One region of the Bacillus sp. z33 genome, then DNA from elsewhere that is predicted to be linked to it. Evidence: riboswitches for the same ligand, from Rfam matches in the RefSeq annotation. Region 1 holds a riboswitch; the other holds the start of a gene.
What was found. A riboswitch is a leader RNA that binds a small molecule or an ion and turns the genes downstream of it on or off. The one in region 1 is predicted to bind glycine.
Positions count from the first base shown of each region.

Region 2: linked by a shared signal. The riboswitch ahead of gcvT (glycine cleavage system aminomethyltransferase GcvT) and the one ahead of AC4G3L_RS15315 (amino acid permease) in region 1 are both predicted to bind glycine.

Region 1 covers NZ_JBZFQN010000004.1:134,869-146,441, forward strand. The annotation lists gene AC4G3L_RS15285 (polyprenyl synthetase family protein) at 1-1,282, shown strand, start outside; gene AC4G3L_RS15290 (peptide MFS transporter) at 1,363-2,859, opposite strand; gene AC4G3L_RS15295 (DUF779 domain-containing protein) at 3,074-3,442, opposite strand; gene exaC (acetaldehyde dehydrogenase ExaC) at 3,463-4,983, opposite strand; gene rbsK (ribokinase) at 5,305-6,231, shown strand; gene adhP (alcohol dehydrogenase AdhP) at 6,652-7,677, shown strand; gene AC4G3L_RS15315 (amino acid permease) at 8,139-9,488, opposite strand; glycine riboswitch at 9,661-9,738, opposite strand; gene AC4G3L_RS15320 (DMT family transporter) at 10,239-11,150, opposite strand; gene AC4G3L_RS15325 (carbon starvation CstA family protein) at 11,560-11,573, shown strand, end outside.
Region 2 covers NZ_JBZFQN010000001.1:1,014,044-1,025,616, reverse strand. The annotation lists gene AC4G3L_RS04800 (class I SAM-dependent methyltransferase) at 1-248, shown strand, start outside; gene AC4G3L_RS04795 (DUF2626 domain-containing protein) at 280-522, opposite strand; gene AC4G3L_RS04790 (helix-turn-helix transcriptional regulator) at 624-1,331, opposite strand; gene comGA (competence type IV pilus ATPase ComGA) at 1,628-2,737, shown strand; gene comGB (competence type IV pilus assembly protein ComGB) at 2,727-3,767, shown strand; gene comGC (competence type IV pilus major pilin ComGC) at 3,781-4,089, shown strand; gene comGD (competence type IV pilus minor pilin ComGD) at 4,095-4,535, shown strand; gene AC4G3L_RS04765 (hypothetical protein) at 4,552-4,848, shown strand; gene comGF (competence type IV pilus minor pilin ComGF) at 4,781-5,272, shown strand; gene comGG (competence type IV pilus minor pilin ComGG) at 5,229-5,642, shown strand; gene AC4G3L_RS04750 (shikimate kinase) at 5,653-6,156, shown strand; gene AC4G3L_RS04745 (YqzE family protein) at 6,224-6,406, shown strand; gene AC4G3L_RS04740 (YqhG family protein) at 6,718-7,512, opposite strand; gene AC4G3L_RS04735 (DEAD/DEAH box helicase) at 7,490-9,184, opposite strand; glycine riboswitch at 9,391-9,482, shown strand; glycine riboswitch at 9,485-9,582, shown strand; gene gcvT (glycine cleavage system aminomethyltransferase GcvT) at 9,758-10,876, shown strand; gene gcvPA (aminomethyl-transferring glycine dehydrogenase subunit GcvPA) at 10,873-11,573, shown strand, end outside.

The sequences.
Region 1 (11,573 bases):
TCAATTGGCCGATGATTTTGCTGATTTGTTCGATGATATGGAGGCAGGGGCGGTTACTCCATATACCTATTATTTAACCTATTATGATAAGCGTTCTGATCTTATCAATCCATTTGAATTATATTGGACAGTCATTTTTAATTTAATTCACCATGTGTATGAGTCTGATCCAAATGCCTGTGAAGTAATATTGGATCGAGCGATTAATGGCTTAAAAAGGAATAAAGAACGATTGGGAACTAAAAAATATAATGAACTAATGAATCTGTTAACGGCTGATATGCCAGCATTCAATCATCTCATCCAAAAGATGGTTCAGAAAGCGGATGATGTAGATTTCTTTGATAAACTGCTTCGTGACCATATCCTTACCAATTTGAAAAAGGATCGTAAGGAAGAAAGTGATTTTGTTAACATAATAAAAACTGTTCGACAGGAGATTAATCAGAGTCTGTCTGTTAATAAAGAGGAAACGGATTCTTTGATGAAGGATCCGATTGTTGATGCGGCAAATTATAGCCTCGAAGGTGATGGAAAAAGGTTAAGGCCAATTGTAACTTGGATGATGGGGGTAAGGGAATATGGATTAAATCCTGTTGCCATTGTACCGCTCCTGAAATCCTTAGAATATATGCATACCGCATCCCTTATCCTTGATGATCTGCCGTCACAGGATAATGCGCCTATTCGCAGAGGGCGTGAAACTTTGCATGAGGTTTATAACGCAGGTATTGCTGAGATAACCTCTGTTTATCTTATCCAATGTGCTATGAAGGAGCAAGCATCATTAAGGCAGTTTAATTCAGAGTCTGTCCTTCACTTGATTCAGTATTCATCCCAAGTAGCTATGGATATGTGCAGAGGGCAGGCAATGGATTTGGAGTCTAAGGGAAAAACGTTGACATTAGAAGAATTGAACACTCTCGCCTTTTACAAAACAGGAATAGCTTTTGAGGCTTCATTAATTATGCCTGCCATTCTTGCTCAAGCAGAGGAATCCGAAATGGAATCGATAAAAAAATTCGCACGTCATGCCGGGATTGCCTTTCAAATTAAGGATGACTTACTTGATATAGAAGGGGATGACCATTTACTTGGAAAACCTGTCGGACAGGATAAAGAAAATAAAAATTCAACGTTTGTATCAGTCCTCGGCAGGGAGGGTGCTCGCAAAGTAATGTGGGATCATTACTGCTATGCTATGGAAGCTATTGTTCAGATTTCACCAAAGAGTTCATTTTTAAAGCATTTAATGAATTATATGGTGAACAGACAGCGCTGAGTGATTGTCTGTTCGCTGCCTTTTAGATTAAAACATAAAAAATGACCTCAGCAAAGTAGCTGAGGTCATTTCATTATTACTTATTTAACGCCTTTCATATATCTTTGGATAATTGGTGAAATCAAGTAGATAATGATTGCGCAAAGAATAGCGAATCCACCGATTGATCCAAAGTAAAGGAGTTCCGTTTCTGTACTATAAAGTTTTACAAGTTGTGCATTAATAGCCTGTGCAACTGCACTTGCCAGGAACCAGAGGCTCATCGTTTGAGAAGAGAATGCTGCCGGTGCCAGTTTGGTAGTGGCAGATAAACCAACAGGAGATAAACAGAGCTCTCCAAGTGTAACGATTAAGTAGCTCAATATCAGCCAGTAAGGACTGACGAGTGTTTCGCCGCCACTTAGGTAACCAGGGACCAGCATGACAATAAATGATAGACCCGCCAATAGTAAACCAATAGAAAATTTCTTAGAAGTTGAAGGCTGTCTATCTCCAAGTTTCATCCATAACCAGGCTGCAATTGGTGCAAATATGATAACGAAAAGAGCAGGCATAGCCTGGAGCACACCAGGTGCAATTTTAAAGCCTAATAAAGTTAAATTAGTTCGTTCTAACGCATAGATATTTAAAAGATTAGAGCCTTGTTCATAAATAGCCCAGAAGATAACGGCTGATAGGAATAAAGGAATATAAGCGAGCAATCGAGAACGCTCGTCAATAGTTGTTTTTGAACTTTTGTACATCCATACAAAGTAAACGATAGGTATAATGACCGCCAAAATGGTTACGAGTAAGACAAATCGATCAATGTTTAGCCAACCGATTGTAATCAGAGCATAGAAAAGAGCGATTAATAGAGCGATTGCCACACCGAAATAAAGAGCAAACTTCTTTTTGCCTTCCGGGCTTAATGGGTTAGGTGGCTGTGTTCCGATCGTCCCTAAATTTTTCTTCTTTGTAATGACAAATACGATTAGTCCAAGGAACATCCCTACAGCGGCAGCTGAAAATCCTGCATGATAGCTATTATAATGTCCGCGTAATCCTTCTACAATAAATGGTGCAATAAAGGCACCTAAATTGATTCCCATATAGAAAATACTGAATCCTGAATCACGACGAAGGTCATCTTTTGTATATAAGTCGCCAACGACGCTCGAAATATTTGGTTTTAATAGTCCGGTACCAATGATGATCAGGAACATACTGGCAAAAAAGGCTTCAGCACCAAGTGGCAATGCCAGAACAACATGACCAAACATAATGAAAACTCCACCGTAGAATACGGTTCTGCTTGTCCCGAGCAGCCGGTCTGATACCCATCCGCCGATAATACCAGATAGGTAGACTAAAGATCCGTAAATGGCAGCTATGGACATGGCAGTGGATTGGTCAAATCCTAGTCCACCCTTGCTAACTTCAGCGTATAGGTAGAGGACCAGAATGGCCCGCATGCCATAGTACGAAAAACGTTCCCAAAATTCTGTGAAAAACAGTGTGAAAAGTCCCTTTGGATGTCCGAAGAAACCAGTAGTAGGAATACCTGGAACACCCAGTTGTTTGTTTTTATTATTCAAAAAATTCCCTCTCCTTTTACATGATGTACTATAATTTTATTTTACATTGACCAAAAAATCAAAATTGAAAGACTATATGTCGCTTTATTTGATCATAATCTAATATAAAACTACTAGAAATCTAAAAAAATCTTTAGGAATATAAGTCTAAAGAAACATTTCTATATAAAAACTGCCCCTAAAAGTCATTGGACAACTTTTAGGGGCAGCTTATTCAAACCTCTGTTTGATTTTTTAAATCCGCGTATTCTTCTTCTGAGAAAATACGAGAGTTCGTAATGAAATGACGCTCTTCTACACTATCAAGTGAAAAGCTTGCGCCTCTTCCATCAATAGCGTTAATGATTAATTGAGTATGCTTCCAGTACTCATATTGCAATTTGTGTATATAAAACGGGCAATCTCCAATAGAACCTAAGTATATGTCTGAATCCCCAGTTTTAAAATCGCCTTCCTTATAGCACATCGGAGCCGATCCATCACAACAGCCACCTGATTGATAAAACATGAGCGAGCCATGTGTTTTCTTTAATGATTCTATTAATTGAAGTGCTTCTTCGGTTGCTACGACACGTTCTACCATTTAAGAGGTAACCTCACTTTTTAGAAAAAACCTTGAGCCTTTTTATCATAGCTTACTAACAAACATTTAGTTTGTTGGTAATGATCCAGCATCATAGCATGATTTTCACGGCCGATACCGGATAATTTGTAACCACCGAACGCTGCACCTGCTGGGTATTGGTGATATGTGTTTGTCCAAACACGACCGGCTTGAATAGCGCGACCTGCACGGTAGGCAAGATCTCCACTGCGGGACCAAACACCGGCACCTAATCCGTATAGAGTATCATTTGCGATTTCCATTGCTTCGTTAAAATCTTTAAAAGTAGTCACGCTAAGAACCGGACCAAAGATCTCTTCCTGGAATATACGCATTTTGTTATGACCTTTGAAAACTGTTGGTTTAATATAGTTGCCATTTTGCAGGCCTTCACCAAGGTCATTTTCTTCACCGCCGATTAAACATTCAGCGCCTTCTTCTTTACCAAGTTTAATGTAGGATAAGATTTTTTCTTTTTGTTCATTAGAGGCTTGCGCACCCATCATGACTTCTGTATCAAGCGGGTTCCCAATTTTGATGGCTTTTACACGCTCTAACGCACGTTCCATAAATTTATCATAGATGGATTCCTGGACTAAAGCACGAGATGGACATGTACAAATTTCACCTGAGTTTAGCGCAAACATAACAAGACCTTCGATTGCTTTATTTAAGAATTCATCATCTTGATCCATCACATCTTCGAAGAATACATTAGGTGATTTACCACCAAGCTCCAATGTGACAGGGATGATATTTTCAGTGGCATACTGCATAATTTGACGTCCAACAGCTGTAGAACCTGTAAAGGCGATTTTTGCAATACGTGGGTTAGTTGCAAGTGGTTTACCAACTTCCACGCCAAAACCGTTTACAACATTAAGGACACCTGCTGGTAGTAAATCTTGAATTAATTCAATGAGTACCATAATGGAGGCAGGAGTTTGTTCAGCAGGTTTTAATACGATACAGTTGCCCGCTGCCAAGGCCGGAGCAATTTTCCATACAGCCATTAGAATCGGGAAATTCCAAGGAATGATTTGTCCCACTACCCCAAGTGGTTCCTGGAAGTGGTAAGCTACTGTATCATTGTCTAATTGAGTAGTTCTTCCTTCCTGTGTACGAATGGCACTTGCAAAATATCGGAAGTGATCGATTGCCAAAGGAATATCCGCATTCAATGTTTCACGCACTGCTTTCCCGTTATCCCAAGTTTCAGCTATAGCAATCTTTTCTAAGTTTTCTTCTAAACGATCAGCAATTTTATTTAATAAACGAGCACGTTCAGCAGTAGAAGTTTTCCCCCAAGCTTCTTTAGCTGCATGTGCTGCATCTAATGCCAATTCAATATCTTCTGCAGAAGAACGAGCGGCTTTCGTAAAGACTTCTCCTGTTACTGGAGATTTATTCTCAAAATACTGACCTTTAACCGGTGCAACCCATTTACCTCCGATAAAGTTATCGTATTTTTCTTTGAAATGGACAACTGCCCCATCCGTATTAGGATTTGCATAAATCATGTTAACTTCTCCCCTTTGTTCGTATTGAAAATCGTAGATGTAAGGTTTTTGATGCTATTTTGGAATAGAAATAATCATCAAGTAAACGTTTACTTTCCTATTATTCGACTAATTCAAGGAAATTTCAAATAATATGACTGTGATTATAGGAGAAAAGCATGTATAAGAGAAAGATGAAATAAGGGAATATTATTGTGAACATAGAAAAAATAGTTATTCTTACAGTTTAATCTACCAAAATAATCCTTTAGTATTATATTATAGTTGAAAAATTAGTATATAGAATCTTCTCTGTGAGGAAAAAATAAGGAGGATAAAATAATGGGAATTGCAGTTATTGGATCGAATATGGTCGATCTTATCTCATATATTGATCGAATGCCAAAAGAGGGAGAAACCCTGGAGGCTCCGGATTTTGAAATGGGTTGTGGAGGGAAAGGTGCCAATCAGGCTGTAGCGGCAGCAAAACTGGGCTCAAAGGTAATGATGGTAACAAAAGTAGGAGATGACATCTTTGCAGATAATACCATTCAAAATTTGGAGCGGTACGGCATTGATACAGAGTTTACCAATAAGGTTCAGGGAACCTCCAGCGGGGTTGCACCAATCTTTGTTGATCCGGATTCCAAAAATCGTATTTTAATTATAAAAGGGGCTAATCAATATCTTTTACCAGAGGATGTGGATAAAGCAAAAGAAAAGCTGAAGACATGTTCTTTGATTGTTCTTCAATTGGAAATTTCGCTCGAGACTGTTTATCGTGCTATAGAAATTGGGAACGAGCTTGGGATTCCTGTTATCCTGAACCCAGCACCAGCTACAAAAAAATTGGACTATAGCTATGTATGTAAATGTGACTTTTTCGTTCCGAATGAAAGTGAACTCGAGATTTTAACAGGTCTGCCTGTTTCAACGATTGAACAAATAGAAGCTGCTGCAGCCAGCCTGGTAGAGGAAGGGGTTAAAAACGTCATTGTAACGATGGGGAGCCGTGGTGTGATGTGGGTCACCGATAATGGGGCACATATTGTGGATTCATATAGGGTTGATGCAATTGACACTACGGGAGCTGGAGACGCGTTTATCGGCTGTTTTGCCCACTATTATGAACAGAATGGCAATGTTGTTCAAGCGATTAATATGGCCACCGCCTTTGCAGCATTAAGTGTCACAAAACGCGGTACTCAGAACTCTTATCCAAGTATTGATGAAGTTAATCTGTTTTTGAGTAAAAGGAAGGAATCATAAGCAGGATTCTAACTGTAAGTTCATATGGCTGCGAGCCGATTGTGCAGAGGTCATTCTTATCGCTAGTCATAGAGTAAGCTATTTAAAAGCATAAAATTGGAGAGCTATTATTTAACTTAAAAAAATCAAATTAGAAATATACGATTATTTTAAAAAGGACCGATAAAACCGGAACTCTGATTATGAAACTCAGGAAGTTAGAGCTAAAAGTCTAACTTCTTGAGTTTGTTTATTTAAGTTCAGAACTTGTGATACTCATATTTCATATTTTCTAACTTTATCTGATAGTTCGAAATGTATTTATATAATAATCTGATTATATAAAATTATTAAATATGTATTGCTTTTGCGAATAAACACAATTACAATAAGTATGTGAAACATTGAGCAATCTAATATACATACGGAGGAATGATTGGAATGAAAGCAGCTGTAGTGAGTGCAAAGAATCCTGGTAAAGTGGAAATTGTTGAAAAGGAATTACCTAAATTACAACCCGGTCAAGCTTTAGTTGATGTAGAATATTGCGGAGTATGTCATACAGATTTGCATGTAGCAAAAGGTGATTTTGGTGAAGTTCCGGGAAGAATTCCTGGGCATGAAGGAATCGGTATTGTAAAAGAAATTGCAGACGATGTGACAAGTTTAAAAGTAGGAGATCGTGTCAGCATTGCCTGGTTCTATAAAGGATGCGGAACTTGCGAATACTGTGTGACAGGAAATGAAACTTTCTGCCGCAGCGTACAAAATGCTGGCTTCACAGTTGATGGAGCGATGGCTGAACAATGTATCGTCGATGCGGACTATGCGGTTAAAGTACCTGAAGGGTTAGATCCGGCACAAGCAAGCAGTATTACTTGCGCAGGTGTAACTTGCTACAAAGCGATCAAAGTTTCTGATATTAAACCAGGTCAATGGATTGCTATCTATGGCTGTGGTGGCTTAGGTAACCTTGCTATCCAATATGCAAAAAATGTATTCAATGCAAAAGTAATTGCGGTGGATATTAATGATGATAAATTGGCATTATCTAAAGAAGTGGGAGCAGACCTTGTATGTAACCCATTAACTGATGGTGATGCAGGTGAGTGGATCCAAGAAAAAGTTGGCGGAGCTCATGCTGCTGTCGTAACAGCTGTTTCCAAAGTTGCTTTTAACCAAGCTGTAAACTCTGTACGTGCCACTGCTAAAGTTGTTGCAGTAGGATTACCTCCTGAAACAATGGATTTGGCTATTGTGAAAACCGTATTGGATGGTATTCAAATCGTTGGATCCTTAGTAGGTACACGTAAAGATTTAGAAGAAGCTTTCCAATTTGGAGCAGAGGGCAAAGTAGTGCCAATCGTAGAAACAAGATGCCTGCATGAAGTAAATGATATTTTTGAAGAAATGGAAGCAGGTAAGATCCAAGGCCGTATGGTCATCGATATGCACAAACACGAATAATTCCAATCAATATCCTTTTATACAATAAAATTTTGGCAGCCTTACATTCCATTCATTCGGATGTAAGGCTGCTTTTTTTATACTTTTTATTGGATTTAAGAGGGCTTAGTACATAGAAAACGTATTTAACATCCTGGTTTGATTTTAAGTGAAAAAGTTGTATATGAAGGGGATATCGATCAAAAAATCATGCCATTCTGGAATTTAATTTTAATTTATTTTTAGATACAGTGGATCTCGATCCTTTCACAGCGATTATACCGCAGAATAAGGAGCAACTAGAGAATGATAAATAAAGGAAATAGATCTTTAAACTATTTTAACTGAGTTTGGTATCGTGCCGGGCTCAATTTTCATTAAGTCACTGACTGCTGGTCGTTCATACAGTGTATATGATAAAAAATGCACTCTAATTGTTTGATCATACTTAACAATTAGAGTGCATTATTATTAATGAGCTATTATCTTGATCTCTTCTTTTTCTGAAAGTTATATAAAGCAATCAATAAGATAAACCATAATGGTGTCAACAACATGGATAAACGTGTTTCTGCAGCAAAGAGCATCACGATTAATATGAAAGCAAACATACCCAGTATCACGTAATTTATAACTGGTGTTAATGGAGCTTTAAATGTAGTTGAAGCTCTTAAATCAGGCCTTGTTTTGACATATCTAATATGGGAAATCAAAATAATGCTCCATACCCAAATAAAACAGATAGCGCTGATTGTTGTAACGATTGTAAAAGCCTGCTCTGGTATCAGCTTACTAAGCAGTGCACCTATTGAAACTACAATTGTAGAAGTAAATAATGCATGACTAGGTACATGATGTTTATTTAATTTAGAAAAATTTTCAGGCGCTTCTTTGTTATTGCTTAAATTGTAAAGAATACGGCTGGTTGAGAATAGTCCGCTGTTTGAAGCAGAGGCTGCAGAAGTTAAGACAACAAAGTTAATGATACCCGCTGCCATTGGAATACCGATTAAGGCAAATACCCCCACAAATGGACTGCTTGTTGCACTTAATTGATCCCAAGGGTTTATGCATAAAATTACAAATAAAGCACCTACATAAAACAGCAAGATCCGAACGGGTATTTTGTTGATAGCAGATGGAATGTTCTTTCGCGGATTAGCTGTTTCAGCAGCTGATACACCAATAAGTTCAACTCCTACAAAGGAGAAGACAACCATTTGCAGAGATAGTAAGAACCCCGATATTCCATTCGGGAACATGCCGCCATGATTCCAAAGATTAGAAATAGAAACAGTTCCGCTATCCGTTTCAAAACCAATCACAAGGAGTACGATTCCTATGATAATAAGTGCAACAATAGTGACGACCTTTATAATGGCAAACCAGAATTCTAACTCACCAAAGAGTTTGACGGTCAAAAGATTTAATCCTAAAAGAATCACTAAACAGATGATGGCAGGTACCCATTGCGGGATATCAAACCAGTATTGTGTATATAACCCAACAGCGATAATATCAGCCATGGCCGTCATAATCCAGCAGAACCAATACGTCCAGCCAGTTACAAATCCAGCCCAGGGGCCAAGATATTCAGCAGCAAAATCAATGAAGGACGTATAGCCTGAATTGGATAAAAGTAATTCTCCTAAGGCTCTCATCACAAAAAATAAAGCAATCCCTATAATCAAATAAGAAAAAATAATGGAAGGACCGGCTAAATGTATCGATTTTCCGGAACCTAAAAATAAGCCGGTACCAATAGTACCCCCTATTGCAATCAGTTGTACATGACGATTTTTCAAGTCTCTTTTTAACTCTTGTTTAGCCAAGTTGCATGCCCCCGTTTATTCTTAGATGTCTAAAACAGGCACCTAGTAAAATAGATAATTGTCATACTTTCTCTTTATTTAGATGCAATGTCCCACCTCACGATTGATGATTGGACAATAAAAAAAGAGATTGGTAGTCTCCAATCTCTAAAAGGGCTAAAATAACAAAAATCGTTACCTTTCTGTCCTTTTGCCTGAGATTGTGAATCCTTCGGCGCTGTAAATATACAGTCTCTCCAGAAGCTGCTCCCGCTATAGTTTTATCCACAGCGATCAATGCATGCTATATTAAATTTTTAATAAAATTTCAGAAAAATGATATGACAAAAATGCTATCACTAAATTAATATGTTGTCAAACGTATTGCAGGTAGTTGTTTAATCTGATGAAACCGTGATTATAGAGGATGTTGTAAAGTAAACTTCAAAGGCCATTCCAAAATAAAAACTATGTAAAAATAAAATATAGGTAAATTGCATTTAAAGCTTTATATAAGGAAAAAAGAAGGGGATGGATTGTGTCTATTAAATAGAATGAGACTTTTGGATTACCAAAGGATGAAACGAATTAATTAGATACAAAACAAGGGATTTGAAATCAAAAGAGAATACTACCAGATTCATAGGAAGAGCGGTTGAATACTTTTCTTTTTATGGTTAAGGGAAGGAGGGCATAACAAAAAGACCAAATCAATGAAGATTTGGTCCTTGATATGCTCGTACAAGAACGGAATTACATACTTTTTTAAATCTACAATTCATCCGCAATTCCAAGCAGGATAATACCGAAAATGACAAATGCGATGATCATGTATTGTTTTTTTGTCAGCTTCTCTTTTAGGAAGATTCGTGACAGGATGACTGAAAAGATACTGTAAGATGCAATTAAAGGTGCCGCGATAATGGCATTTCCTGATGACAAGGCAAAAACATAGAAGAATTGCCCAACCGTTTCCAAAATAGCTGCGATACCTTTATCCCGTTCTTTAAATACATGGAAGGATTCCTTCTTGATAAAACGCAGATAGATAAAGGATACAGCTGCGCAGATGAAAAAGGTATATTCATAAGCTAATAACGCTGAATTTTCGCTGATTAATTTTAATTCATCCAGATAGATGGCATCCGCAAAGGTACCAAGCCCATCAATAATACAATATAAAATCGGGAAGATGATGGCCAAAAAACCGATTTGATATTTTTTATCGATATGCTCAGAATTCAGTAGACGTGCTTCATCTTCTGCTCTTTTTTCCAGAACGGCAATTCCGACAATCCCTAGAGTGATGATGATAATCCCGAGTACTTCCAGGATACTCAGCTCATGAGTGAAAAAGATGAAAAGCAGAATACTTGTTACGGCACCTGATGAATTCTGTATCGGTGAAGCGATGGACAATTCAATATAGCGCAAACCAATATATCCAAATGCCATGGATAGGATGTATAAAGCAGATACAGGCAAATATTTAATCATATCCATTGGATTAAACTGTATATCTTTTATAATCATATAGGCAGTTGCATGAATTCCCATTACAAGACCAACCATGATTATAATTTTTATATGGCTGTACTTGTCATTGCTATCTGTTCCTTTTTTGTAAAATAGGTCAGCACCGCCCCAGGCTAATGCTGTTAGAAGTGAAAAAATAAACCACATAATGATTCTCCTTGTTGAAGATTTTCTATATTAGAACTGTTGATGTTTAATAGGCTTGCAGAACTCCGAGTAAGTGACAACCAGGAAAGGTTTGGTTTTCTGAAAGAAACTTGACTGATGTCGCTAAAGGGAGAGGAGTGCTAAGTATTCTTGAACATTAACAGAGTCATAGAGTCAAGAATATAATTTCATACTAAAGCATGTCAAGGCTTTTAAAGATAAAATCGTACCCAATGAATTTGCCTCATTAAGAAAGGGCTTTCTTTTTATTTTTCTCAAATTTTACAATATAATGAAAATGTTAGCAGACGATTTATTAGAGGATGGAAAGATTGAATACATGGGAGGGTGGCATTGGTTAGAATTAGTCTCAATTAATAGATACATAAAAAGAGGAGGGAATAGTAAAATGAATGCAATTAC
Region 2 (11,573 bases), on a different contig from region 1:
GTACGGTCAACTTTTCTTTGCTTAAAGATGAAGGAAGAAGAGAGGGGCTTAATTTGGAGTACTGGGGAGGGCAACAATCATTTTTACTGGAGGAAGGGATATTAAAAGAACTTGTCCCACATGTGGATACCGATCCATTTTCATCAATCAGCAGACGCAACAGACAAATCAAACAATTAGTGTTGGGAGATTGGATTAGTGAGAGCTTCAGTATTTTAGTTCAATCGAGGAATATAAAAAAACCTTGATTGTTTAGCTCAATCAAGGTTTTACTATGAGTTAATGTCCCGCTCCAGGAGTCATCATGAATGTTGTCCAATAGGTAAACCCGGCAAAGAAAACGGTTAAATACGCACCAAAGACATATAAGTACATTCTCTCAGATAGTTTTAAGTAGCTTAAAATGACAAAGAAACCAGTTTGACCGAAAAAGATGAGTGATGTTGTATGCATATCACCTATAAAGAACATGACTGCCATAATACCAGTCCAGAAACCACAAACTCTGAACATTCTGTCCATTCCCAAACCTCCCTTATCCCCTTATAATTCCATCATTACTATTATAAGGATATTGATGGGGAATGTAAACTATCTCAAAATAGAATAACCGAATTTTATGATTAATTACCAGCCAGGAGCCTATACGAACAAGCATGGCAGTCTGCATAATCAAACATATTTTCTTCTTCAATTAGTTCGATTGAATCAAAAAGTACATCAAACATACCCTGCAAGAATTCTAGATGCATTCCGCACACTGTTTCTTTTTGCTCGAAGGCTATTTCTTTGAAAGGGCAATTATGAATTTTAAAGAAAATAGCTGATTGATCTTCACTAGTTATAAATTCGGGATTGAATCCCGCAGTTATTGATGCTTCTTTTATAATAGCTAGTTTATGATCAAAAGAAAGGCTTTCCTGTTTTCCGCCATGTCCTTTCATATGCTGTTCTGCAAGCTCTTTACCGAATAGTTTTCCTGTATTAAATAATGCTGTTTTCCCAGCCTCTCCCAAAGAGAACATCGTTTCAATGGCTATTTTAGAAAGAAGCTGATAATCACGATATGGGAAGTTAAGTTGTATAACATCTTCTGATAATCTATATAATCTGCTTGGTCGTCCGCCTTTTCCTGTTTTCTTTGTTTCGGAAACAAGCATATTTACATCCTCAAGCTTTGTTAAATGCAAACGAGCAACATTGGGATGAATCTCAAAAATATCCGCGATTTCCTGTACTGTGACCTCGCTATGCCTTTTAGCTATATGCTGATAAATATAGTATCTGGTCGGATCTGATAATACGTTGGTAATTTTTAATGTTTGGTCCACTATGTCCACCTCACGCTCTTAATAATTCCATTATAATACAGTTATATATGCTTTGATATGTCATTTGTGATTAATATCACAATATGGAAGGATATGTTGTAATTTAGCCACAATTTGTTAACTAAATATTCAATCTTTTGTTATTAAGTAATATCTTAATTTTAAAATTAATCTGTAAATATTTAAATAAGCCTAAATAGATGAAATTTTTCATATTTATGAATCGTTTTCCAAAAAAGCTACTAAATGTGACAAATTTTGAAACTTTCAAGATGTATGCAGGGATTAGAAGATTGATGTCTAATACCATAATGCATAAACATATAAAGGAGGTGAAACAGGAATTGCTCACCATCGATAAACTAGCCGATAAAGTTGTAACAGAAGCAGTAAAATTTAAAGCCTCAGACATCCATATTATCCCCCAGCGAAAGCAAACCCAATTACATTACCGTGTTCACAATCGGTTATTCCCTGGAGGCAGTTATCAGAGAGACAGAGCAGAAAGGCTCATTTCCCATTTTAAATTTATGGCCGGGATGGATATAGGAGAAAAGAGACGTCCACAGTCAGGTGCTTTAACGATGTTTATTTCAAATAAATGGATTGGCCTTCGTTTATCAACCTTACCAACTCCATACTCAGAATCACTCGTCATCCGCATTATTCCTAATTTGCAAACTCTCCCAATTGAAGAAATCTCCCTATTTCCAAAAATGTCAACGACTTTAATTTCCATGCTGAAGCATTCTCATGGTTTGTTATTGTTCTGCGGTCCGACTGGAAGTGGAAAGACCACTACTTTATATTCCATGCTTCATCATGCAAAACATACTATTAATCGAAATATCATTACTTTAGAAGATCCCGTTGAACATCAGTCCGATGATGCCATTCAAGTCCAAATTAATGAGAAAGCCGGAATTAGTTATTCCATCGGTTTGAAGGCAGCTTTGCGACATGACCCAGATATTATTATGATTGGAGAAATTAGGGATGCCGAAACAGCAAGGATAGCAGTTCGTGCCGCTTTAACAGGCCATTTAATATTAAGCACAATGCATGCAAGTGATGTATTAGGGGCAGTAAGAAGGCTCATGGAATTTGGTATAGACAGAGAGGAAGCTAAACAGACTCTTTTAGGAGTAACATCCCAAAGATTATTAGAATTGCATTGCCCTTTTTGTGTGGATGAATGCTCACCATATTGCCTCATGGAAAAGCATAGGGGAAGGGTAAGCGTGCATGAAATGATTTATGGCAATGAATTGGCGAAAGTATGGGCGGAGATGGAAGGAGATAAAGTAGACTATCAATATCCGGATTTATCACACCTCATAAGCAAGGCTGTGGCTTATGGGTTTGTAGATCAAAAAGAATATGAGAGGTGGGTGCATGACGACTAATCAAAAGTCCCGATGGTCTGGTAAGGATCAGGCGAGGTTTTTGCAGGAATTGGGCGATTTATTGGAAAACGGCTTTACCTTGTATGAAGGGATTGAATTTTCAATTATTCATGGGAAAAAGAAATACCGTGATGGAATCAGAGAGGCGCTTGATTTATTAAAAGACGGCCATACATTTAGAGATTTTTTAGAGTGGCTGAATTTTGAACAAGAGTTGGTTGGTTTGGTATCCTATGGAGAAAAACATGGACAGCTATCAAAATCTTTAAAGGATGGGGGAAAGATCTGGTTAAAGAAAAGTGAAGATCGTACAAAATTAAAAAATCTATTATATTATCCAATTTTCTTGCTTGTATTTACATTTGCTTTGCTGCAAGCGTTCACCAATTATTTATTGCCCAAATTCTCAGAAATGTATCAGGGAGCAGGACAAGAAACCAATATATTTTTAAAACTATCGGTTTTACTCGCTACCTTGATTAATAATCTTCCTCTTATTATCATTCTGCTATTAACCTTCCTAATGCTCATTTACCACTACTATTTAAAAAAAATATCTAAAATAAAACAGGAATTACTGATGAATAAAGTTCCTTTATTACGTACATTTAGAAGACTGTCGAGCACGTATTATTTCTCTATGCAGCTTGGTTCTTTATTGAAGGGCGGCGTTTCTATAATAGATGCTTTAACTATCATGAGCGCACAGGATCCCAAAAAACTGGTAAGGGAAATTGCCCATCAAATGATGAACCGCCTTCAAGAGGGCGATACACTTGATAGTATTTGCGGTACTATAAAAATCTTTATGACAGACTTTGAAAGAGTAATCAGCCACGGGCAAAAAAATGGTTTACTGGGCGAGGAGCTGCTTTACTACAGTAAAATGCTATTAAGTGAAATGGAAATGAGGACAGAAAGATATATAAAGGTGGTTCAACCGTTAATGTTTGGCATTGTAGCCATACTTGTAATTCTGCTCTATCTGGCCATCTTAATGCCAATGATTTCATTAATGAATACGATCTAGGATGGTGTATGTGATGAAATATATTAAAAATGAACAAGGATTTACATTGATTGAAATGTTGATTGTGATGTTGGTTATATCTGTTTTGTTAATTATTACAGTACCAAATGTAATGAAAAATCAGGAAGCAGTTAATGGCAAGGGATGCGATGCATATGTCAAGATGGTTGAGGGACAAGTGCAAGCGTATAAATTAAAGGAAGGCAGTATGCCGTCCTTGGAAAACCTTACTTCAGAAGGGTTTTTAAAAGAGGATGTTAAATGTCCGGAGGGGAAAACCGCCGTCATCGCGGCTGATGGAACTGTCAGTCTTCAGGATTAACAAGGATGGAAAGGAATGAAGATGGTTTTACTTTAGTAGAGGTGTTAATGGTACTTGGATGTCTAACTTTAATGCTGACTGTCGTAAGTACCATTACATTTAAGATGTTTGAAACATATGAGCAAAAGGTGTTCTTGAATCAACTTCAGAAGGATATTTACTATGCACAAGCCTATGCTTTTGAAAATAAAACATATGTCACACTTAGATTTGCCACCGAACAAAATGAATATTCAGCTTATACGTACACGAACCATAAGATTTTATCGATACAAAAGGCTGAATCAATAAAGTTTAAAAAAGTTGGTAATGTGACGGTCACCTACACTTCATCAGGCAATATCGAAGGGCCGACAACAATCAATCTGACAGATAAAAATGGGAAAACGATTTACAAGCTTGTTTTTCAATTAGGGAGGGGGAGATTTTATATATCAGAGATATAAAGAGAATGGGTATGTTATGTTGGATCTCCTGATTTCATTTGGAATACTGATGGTAAGCTGCTGCTTATTACTGCCTGCATATATGGTCAGCATGGCACAAAAGAATGACTATAGAATGGAGGAAGTTGCATTAAATAGGTTATTTGAACAATTGAATGATCATGAAATAAACGGCCGTCCGTTATATAGCGGACAAGCAGATATTGAAGGGAAGACCTATACTTTTTATCTTGAAGGGGACGTTTATGTTGCGGAGTATAGCAACTCAAAGAATAAGTTACAAAAAGTATATGAAATTCTGCCTAAAAAATGATGGATTTACAATGGTTGAGATGCTGTTTGCGCTAGGGTTATTCTCTTTATTAGCCGTGTTTATGACAGGTGCGCTTGCAAGCGTCACGGACTGGCATAATGAAGATGTGAATACCAACTCCAGAATGGAATGGAATATCTTCATCCGCCAATTGGAGAGGGAAATACAAAAGTCAAGAAACTTGGAAGTCCCAAAAAGCAATGTCCTTTTACTGGATAAAGAAGGAGAAGAGGTAACGTATGAGATTTACTACAATATGGTGAGAAGGAGAGTAAATGGGTCAGGTCATGAAATGGTTCTCCAAAATATTAAAAGCTTCCATTTAAAAAAAGAGGAGAAGTTACTGACGATAACAGTAATGTTTATAAATGGTGATAAATATGAAAAACGGCTATTTAAACGATATAAATATGAACCTTCTTAAAAATGAGCGTGGGATATTTATGCCTGTAGCACTATTATTCTTTTCAGTTATATTTGTTGTGTGTTTTTATTCGATTGGAAAAATGACTCAGGAAGTAACGTACCATAAATTCCAAATGGAATGGCTAAAAACTACCTATCTAGGTGATGTGGGTACAAATGCTGCGATCTCAATGCTTGACGATGGACATATCCCAGAGACAAAAGGGGAATGGGTTTATTATAATGGAAGAATAACCTATCATATAAAGCCACTTGAGAATGGTTTCTATCAAATCTCACTTGTTATTCAGACGGACCACACTGTGAGACGGGAAACCATCACTTATTCAACAGCGGCAGGAAAAGTTGTAAACTGGACAGGTAGTTAGGAGGAATGGTATGACTGTCATTTATTTAATTGGATTTATGGGATCGGGGAAAACGACTACGGGTATGGCACTTGCTGAAAAACTGGACTGCTCCTTTTATGACAGTGATCAGAGGGTGGTTGAATGTACTGGAAAGTCTATCCCGCAACTCTTTGATGAAGTAGGAGAAGAGGGGTTTAGAGAAATAGAACAGCAGGCATTACAATCCTTGCCCACTGAAAATAGTATCATCGCAACAGGCGGTGGAATCATCCTAAGGGAGAGCAACCGAAAATATATGAACGAAAATGGTACAGTCATTTGGCTGGATGCCAGTCCTGCTGAAATTATGAAAAGGCTGGAAACTGATGCATCAAGGCCCTTATTGAACAACAATAAAAATGAGCAGATTGAACGTCTGTATCAAAAGAGGATGAATCTGTATAAGCAAGCTTCTGAATTTCATTTGTTAACAGATGGAAAAACAACATTAGATATAATCGATGAGATTTTAATGAAAATCACTGTAAACTAGCATTTCTTTGGGAAGTCCATGAATAGAGTATAGGAAATGTGGAGATACTGCTGATGGGTGAATAGTGATGAAAACAAATGATTATGTAAAATTTTTAACCATTCAATGGTTAGTGTATATGAAACAGCCAAAGGAACAACGTAAAGAGCAACGCCGCCATCATAAGGATGACAGGCAGCCATTCATGAGCCATTGGTTTGGAATCATTCCGGTATCCATTCGAATGCTCTTTAAACGGAAGACTTTTTAAGTAAAACAGTGGGTTCGAATTCGAATCCACTGTTTTTTATGTACTCCTTTTTCCTAACTATGTTTTATATCGATACAATGAGTTCGCGTTAACAAGCAAAAAACAGGTACACCCTTTAAATATGGCTTTTGGATAATTGAGTTTACTTGCATTCTATAAAACAAGTGTATTCCTATTATTTGGTTCGTTCAGGTATATGAAATTCTTCTAGACCCTATTTTCAACCTGAGATATATAGTTACAAGAATGGTTTTCGTAGAATTAACTATAGCTGGTCTTATTATAGCCGCTTTTTTATACACTTTTCTCCCTTATATAGCTTTACCAGTAAGATAAAAGAGTCCCCCATTTATGATGTTGACACGGATCCGGGGTTCATATTGCATGCGCAATGCCTCTTTTTCGAGTTCATACGTTTTACTTTCCTCTTCTTTTTGATCCTCATAAAAATGGTTCAGCAAATTTAGATCTTTATTCCAACGTACACAGGCATCATCAGCCCACGCGTGGTCATCCTGATTGATTTTATTTTGAATATACGTCTTTAGTCGATTCAACCCGCTTTGATAACGAATGATGGGTGTTAGTGTAAATGTATAGTCAGATATTTTAGGTGTAAGCGTGAGTTTGTCAACCGAATCGATAAAATTTTCTGCAAAAATACCATTAATTAAATTTAATCCGATTGAACAAAATAAGTCCCTTTTTCGATCACATTCATAGGAAATATTTACATTTACAACCAGCCACGGAAACAAGGGCATTTGGCCACTTGTCACTTTAATTTCCTCAAACAAACGAATATGCTTAGATAATTTTTGGGCAGAAGAAAATATTTGATGAAGGCGTGGTGATCCAAAATGAATGAATTCTCCCTTTAAACCAGGAGGGGCAGCCTCCTTATCGAGGATAAGAGTTAAACTCATCGGATTGGGTACCCCACCTATCTTTTCGAGATAATGCCAGTAAAAAGGACGATTCATTAATTCTTTATCCATATCAATCGTCAATTGCACAGTGAGGTGGGCTGGTCCCTGATTGATGATTTCACAATGATTGGTTGTGAAAAATTGAACGAGAAACTCATGAATTTCCTGTTGCTGCATGTGTAGGCATCTCCTTTTTAATATCTTGGGCAAGTTGAATTAAGGAAGTGAGATTATCCATTTTAATTTTCATCTCACCTTCTGTTTTTGATTTGCTGACGATGTCAGTTAGATGTTCATCAAGATTCTTAACCTCCAGTCTGGTTAGAATATCATCAAGTTCTCCAACAACTCGTTCAAATAAATGGATTTTTTCATATAGGATTTTCATAATATGTTCTTCAATGGTATTCTTGGTAGAAAAATTATAAATGCGGACATCTTCTGTTTGTCCAAGCCTGTGTATTCGGCCAATTCTTTGTTCCAGGCGCATCGGATTCCAAGGTAAATCAAAGTTAATAATATGATGGCAAAATTGCAGGTTAATTCCTTCTCCACCTGCTTCTGTAGCAATTAAGACTTGTGCTTGTTTTTCAAATAGTTCTTTCATCCAGTCTTTCTTACTGCGTTTAAACCCACCACGGAATGGAACAGAAGTGATTCCATTTTGCTTAAGAAACCACTGTAAATATAATTGAGTGGCTCTATACTCGGTGAAAATAATGACCTTATCTTTAATGGAATGAATCAATTCAAGTGCTTTTTTTGCTTTTGAATTGCAATCAACCAATTCAACCTGGTTAATCAGGTTATGTATCGCTTGCTTATAACTTGGTCCGGCATCTGGATTTCGATCCAGCATATTTTTCAGCGTAAAATAGACTGCTTCTCTGCTGCTGCATGCTTCTCGTTGCAGGGTTAAGGTAGAAAATGTACTTCCTATTCCATCAGGTAATTCTTTTCTAAATGAAGAAACACCGTCATAAAGAGCTTGTTCTTTTTCAGTGAACTCAATAAATATCGTCTCCACTTTTCTGCTGGTCCATTCAATTCCGGTGTCCTGGCGTTTATTTCGAATCATGACCATATTCACTAATTCTTTTAAATAGGCATCATCTTTTAATGAACGCTTTTTAGCAGAAAAACGTTCGTTAAATTTGGCATAGCTCCCCAGATGACCCGGTTTAAGCAATGAAATAAGATAAAAAATTTCTTCAAGCTTGTTTTGAATAGGAGTCGCCGTTAACAGTAAGCAGAATTTTTTCTGGATTTTTTGTACAAATTCATAGTTTTTGGTTTTATTGTTTTTTAATTTATGAGCTTCATCAATGATGACAATATCATAGGTTTGTTCCAAAATGGCTGAACGATGCGGTTCCCGTTTCGCGGTATCAATTGATGTAATGATACATTCTGAATCCCATCCATATCCTTTTCTATATATGACTGCCGGAATATGGAACTTCTGATTCAGCTCTTTTGCCCATTGGGAAACAAGGGAAGCTGGAACAAGAATCAGGATTTTGCTTACTAACCCGCGAATCATATATTCCTTTAATATAAGTCCAGCCTCGATCGTTTTACCAAGCCCAACTTCATCAGCCAGTATGGCTTTGCCATTCATCCTTTCAATGACTTCTGTAGCTGCTTCTGTTTGATGGGATAGAGGCGTAAATCCAGATAAATGCTTTGGGCTGAGGAGACCATTGAATTCTGGAATTAGATTATGCTTTTCAGCTTCCAATCCGAGTTTGAAAAGAGAATAGTTGCACCATGGACCGTCCCCGTTAATTTTTTCTTCAAGCTCCTTTTCCCACTCTTCATCGAAATAGATCTTTGGTGTTAAACTCAATGCAACCCCCAACTTTCTTGATTTAAGCTTTTTGATAAAATGTATGGTCAAATAAAAAATCTAGTTTCCTATCATTCGTTCCTGTAAGGAAATGGTTGCCACCTGATTATTGAAGATGGTAGGATATAAATGTATAGATTATTTTGAAAATGGTTTACCTCTTGCTTTTTGTTTAGTATGACCAAATTACATAAGAATATGAGCGAATGAAGGCAAGGGGAGAGACCGTGTAATAGCGGCACCGAAGGAGCAAATGGAATTCCATGAATCTCTCAGGTAAACAGACGCTTGCTGGACGCATCTCTGGAGAGCGCTTTCTTATTTGCAAAGCCACCCAAGAGGAAACGCCAACGCACACACAAATGCCGGCGGTAAACTTTCAGGTATCAGGACAGAGACTTCCCATATAAGGGAGGTTTCTGTCCTTTTTCATATGTTTGTCTACTAGTTATCAATACATTCAAATCTGAGTAGCTGAGAGAAGTTGTGCTCTAAAGTAAGAACATATAAACAGTATCATTAAATAAAGATGCAAGAGGATCTATATAATACAAACTTTTTAGGAGGATAAGGATGGGAGAATTAAAGCAGACTCCGCTTATCAGTGTGTACAAAGAATATGGTGGAAAAACAATTGATTTTGGCGGCTGGGAATTGCCTGTTCAATTTTCGGGCATTAAACAGGAGCATGAAGCAGTGCGTACAAAAGCAGGCCTCTTTGACGTATCACATATGGGGGAATTCACTGTTAGGGGAACTGGTTCTTTACCATTTCTGCAGCAGATGATGACAAATGATGTAAGTAAGCTAAAACCAGGGCGTGCGCAGTATACGGCTATGTGTTATGAAGATGGCGGAACAGTGGATGACTTAATTATTTATAAAAAAGATGAAGACGATTATTTATTAGTAGTGAATGCTTCTAATATAGATAAGGATTTTGAATGGCTGCAAAAATATGCTGGTGAAGATGTGGACCTGAGAAATATATCTGAAGAAATGGGGCAATTGGCCTTGCAAGGGCCGCTTGCTGCAGATATTTTACAGGGGCTTACAAAGGATGTTGACCTGGACAGTATCGGATTCTTTTCTTTTCGCGAAGATGTCATGATTAATGATATCCGTGTACTTGTTTCCAGAACAGGCTACACAGGTGAGGATGGTTTTGAATTATATTGTAAGAGCGATGATGTGGTCAATTTATGGAAAAACCTTTTAGCTTTTGGCACGGATAGGGGTCTAATTCCCTGTGGTCTCGGGGCAAGAGATACGCTTCGCTTTGAAGCGAAATTGCCTTTATATGGCCAAGAACTTTCTCCGTCAATTACACCAATTGAAGCAGGGATAGGTTTCGCTGTCAAAACGGATAAAGAACATTTTATTGGGTTGGAAGTATTAAAAGAACAGAAGGAAAATGGCGCGTCTCGGAAGCTTGTTGGCATTGAAATGATTAATCGCGGCATTCCCAGACATGGATATCCGGTTTTTGATAAAGATGAACTAATAGGTGAAGTGACTACGGGAACGCAATCTCCTACATTAAAGAAAAATATTGGCCTTATTTTGATCAAAGCTGAATTTGCAGTCCTTGATGAGGAAGTAGAGATAGAAATCAGAGGAAAAAGAGTGAAGGCGCAAATCGTCAATACCCCATTTTATAAACGTACTCAGGCAGGAGGAGTAAAAAAATGAAGCATCGTTACTTACCAATGACAGCCCAGGATGAGAATGAGATGTTAGACGCGATTGGTGTAGAATCAATTGATGATTTATTTTCTGATATCCCTGAAAAAGTAAGATTTAAAGGTGAATATAAGATAAAAAAGGCAAAGTCCGAAACATCTTTACTGAAGGAATTAACAGAGCTTGCTGAGAAAAATGCCAATCTTAAAACGAACAGTTCTTTTCTTGGTGCTGGAGTATATGACCATTACACGCCTATCATCGTTGATCATGTCATATCAAGATCAGAATTTTATACCGCTTATACACCGTATCAACCAGAGATTTCCCAGGGGGAATTGCAGGCTATTTTTGAATTTCAAACAATGATTTGTGAACTGACTGGAATGGATGTGGCGAACTCTTCCATGTATGATGGCGGTACTGCGTTGGCTGAAGCGGCTATGCTGTCAGCAGGCCATACACGCCGAAAGAAATTGCTCGTTTCAGAAGCGGTACATCCGGAATCACGAGCAGTGTTATCCACTTATGCAAAGGGCCAATATCTTGAACTTGAAGTTGTCCCTTGTAAAGATGGAATTACGGATACAGAACAGTTGGCGAGAATGATGACGGATGATACCGCTGGTTTTATCACACAATATCCAAATTTTTTCGGCCGAATTGAAAATTTATCTGAAATCGAAAATATTGTTCATGAGCACAA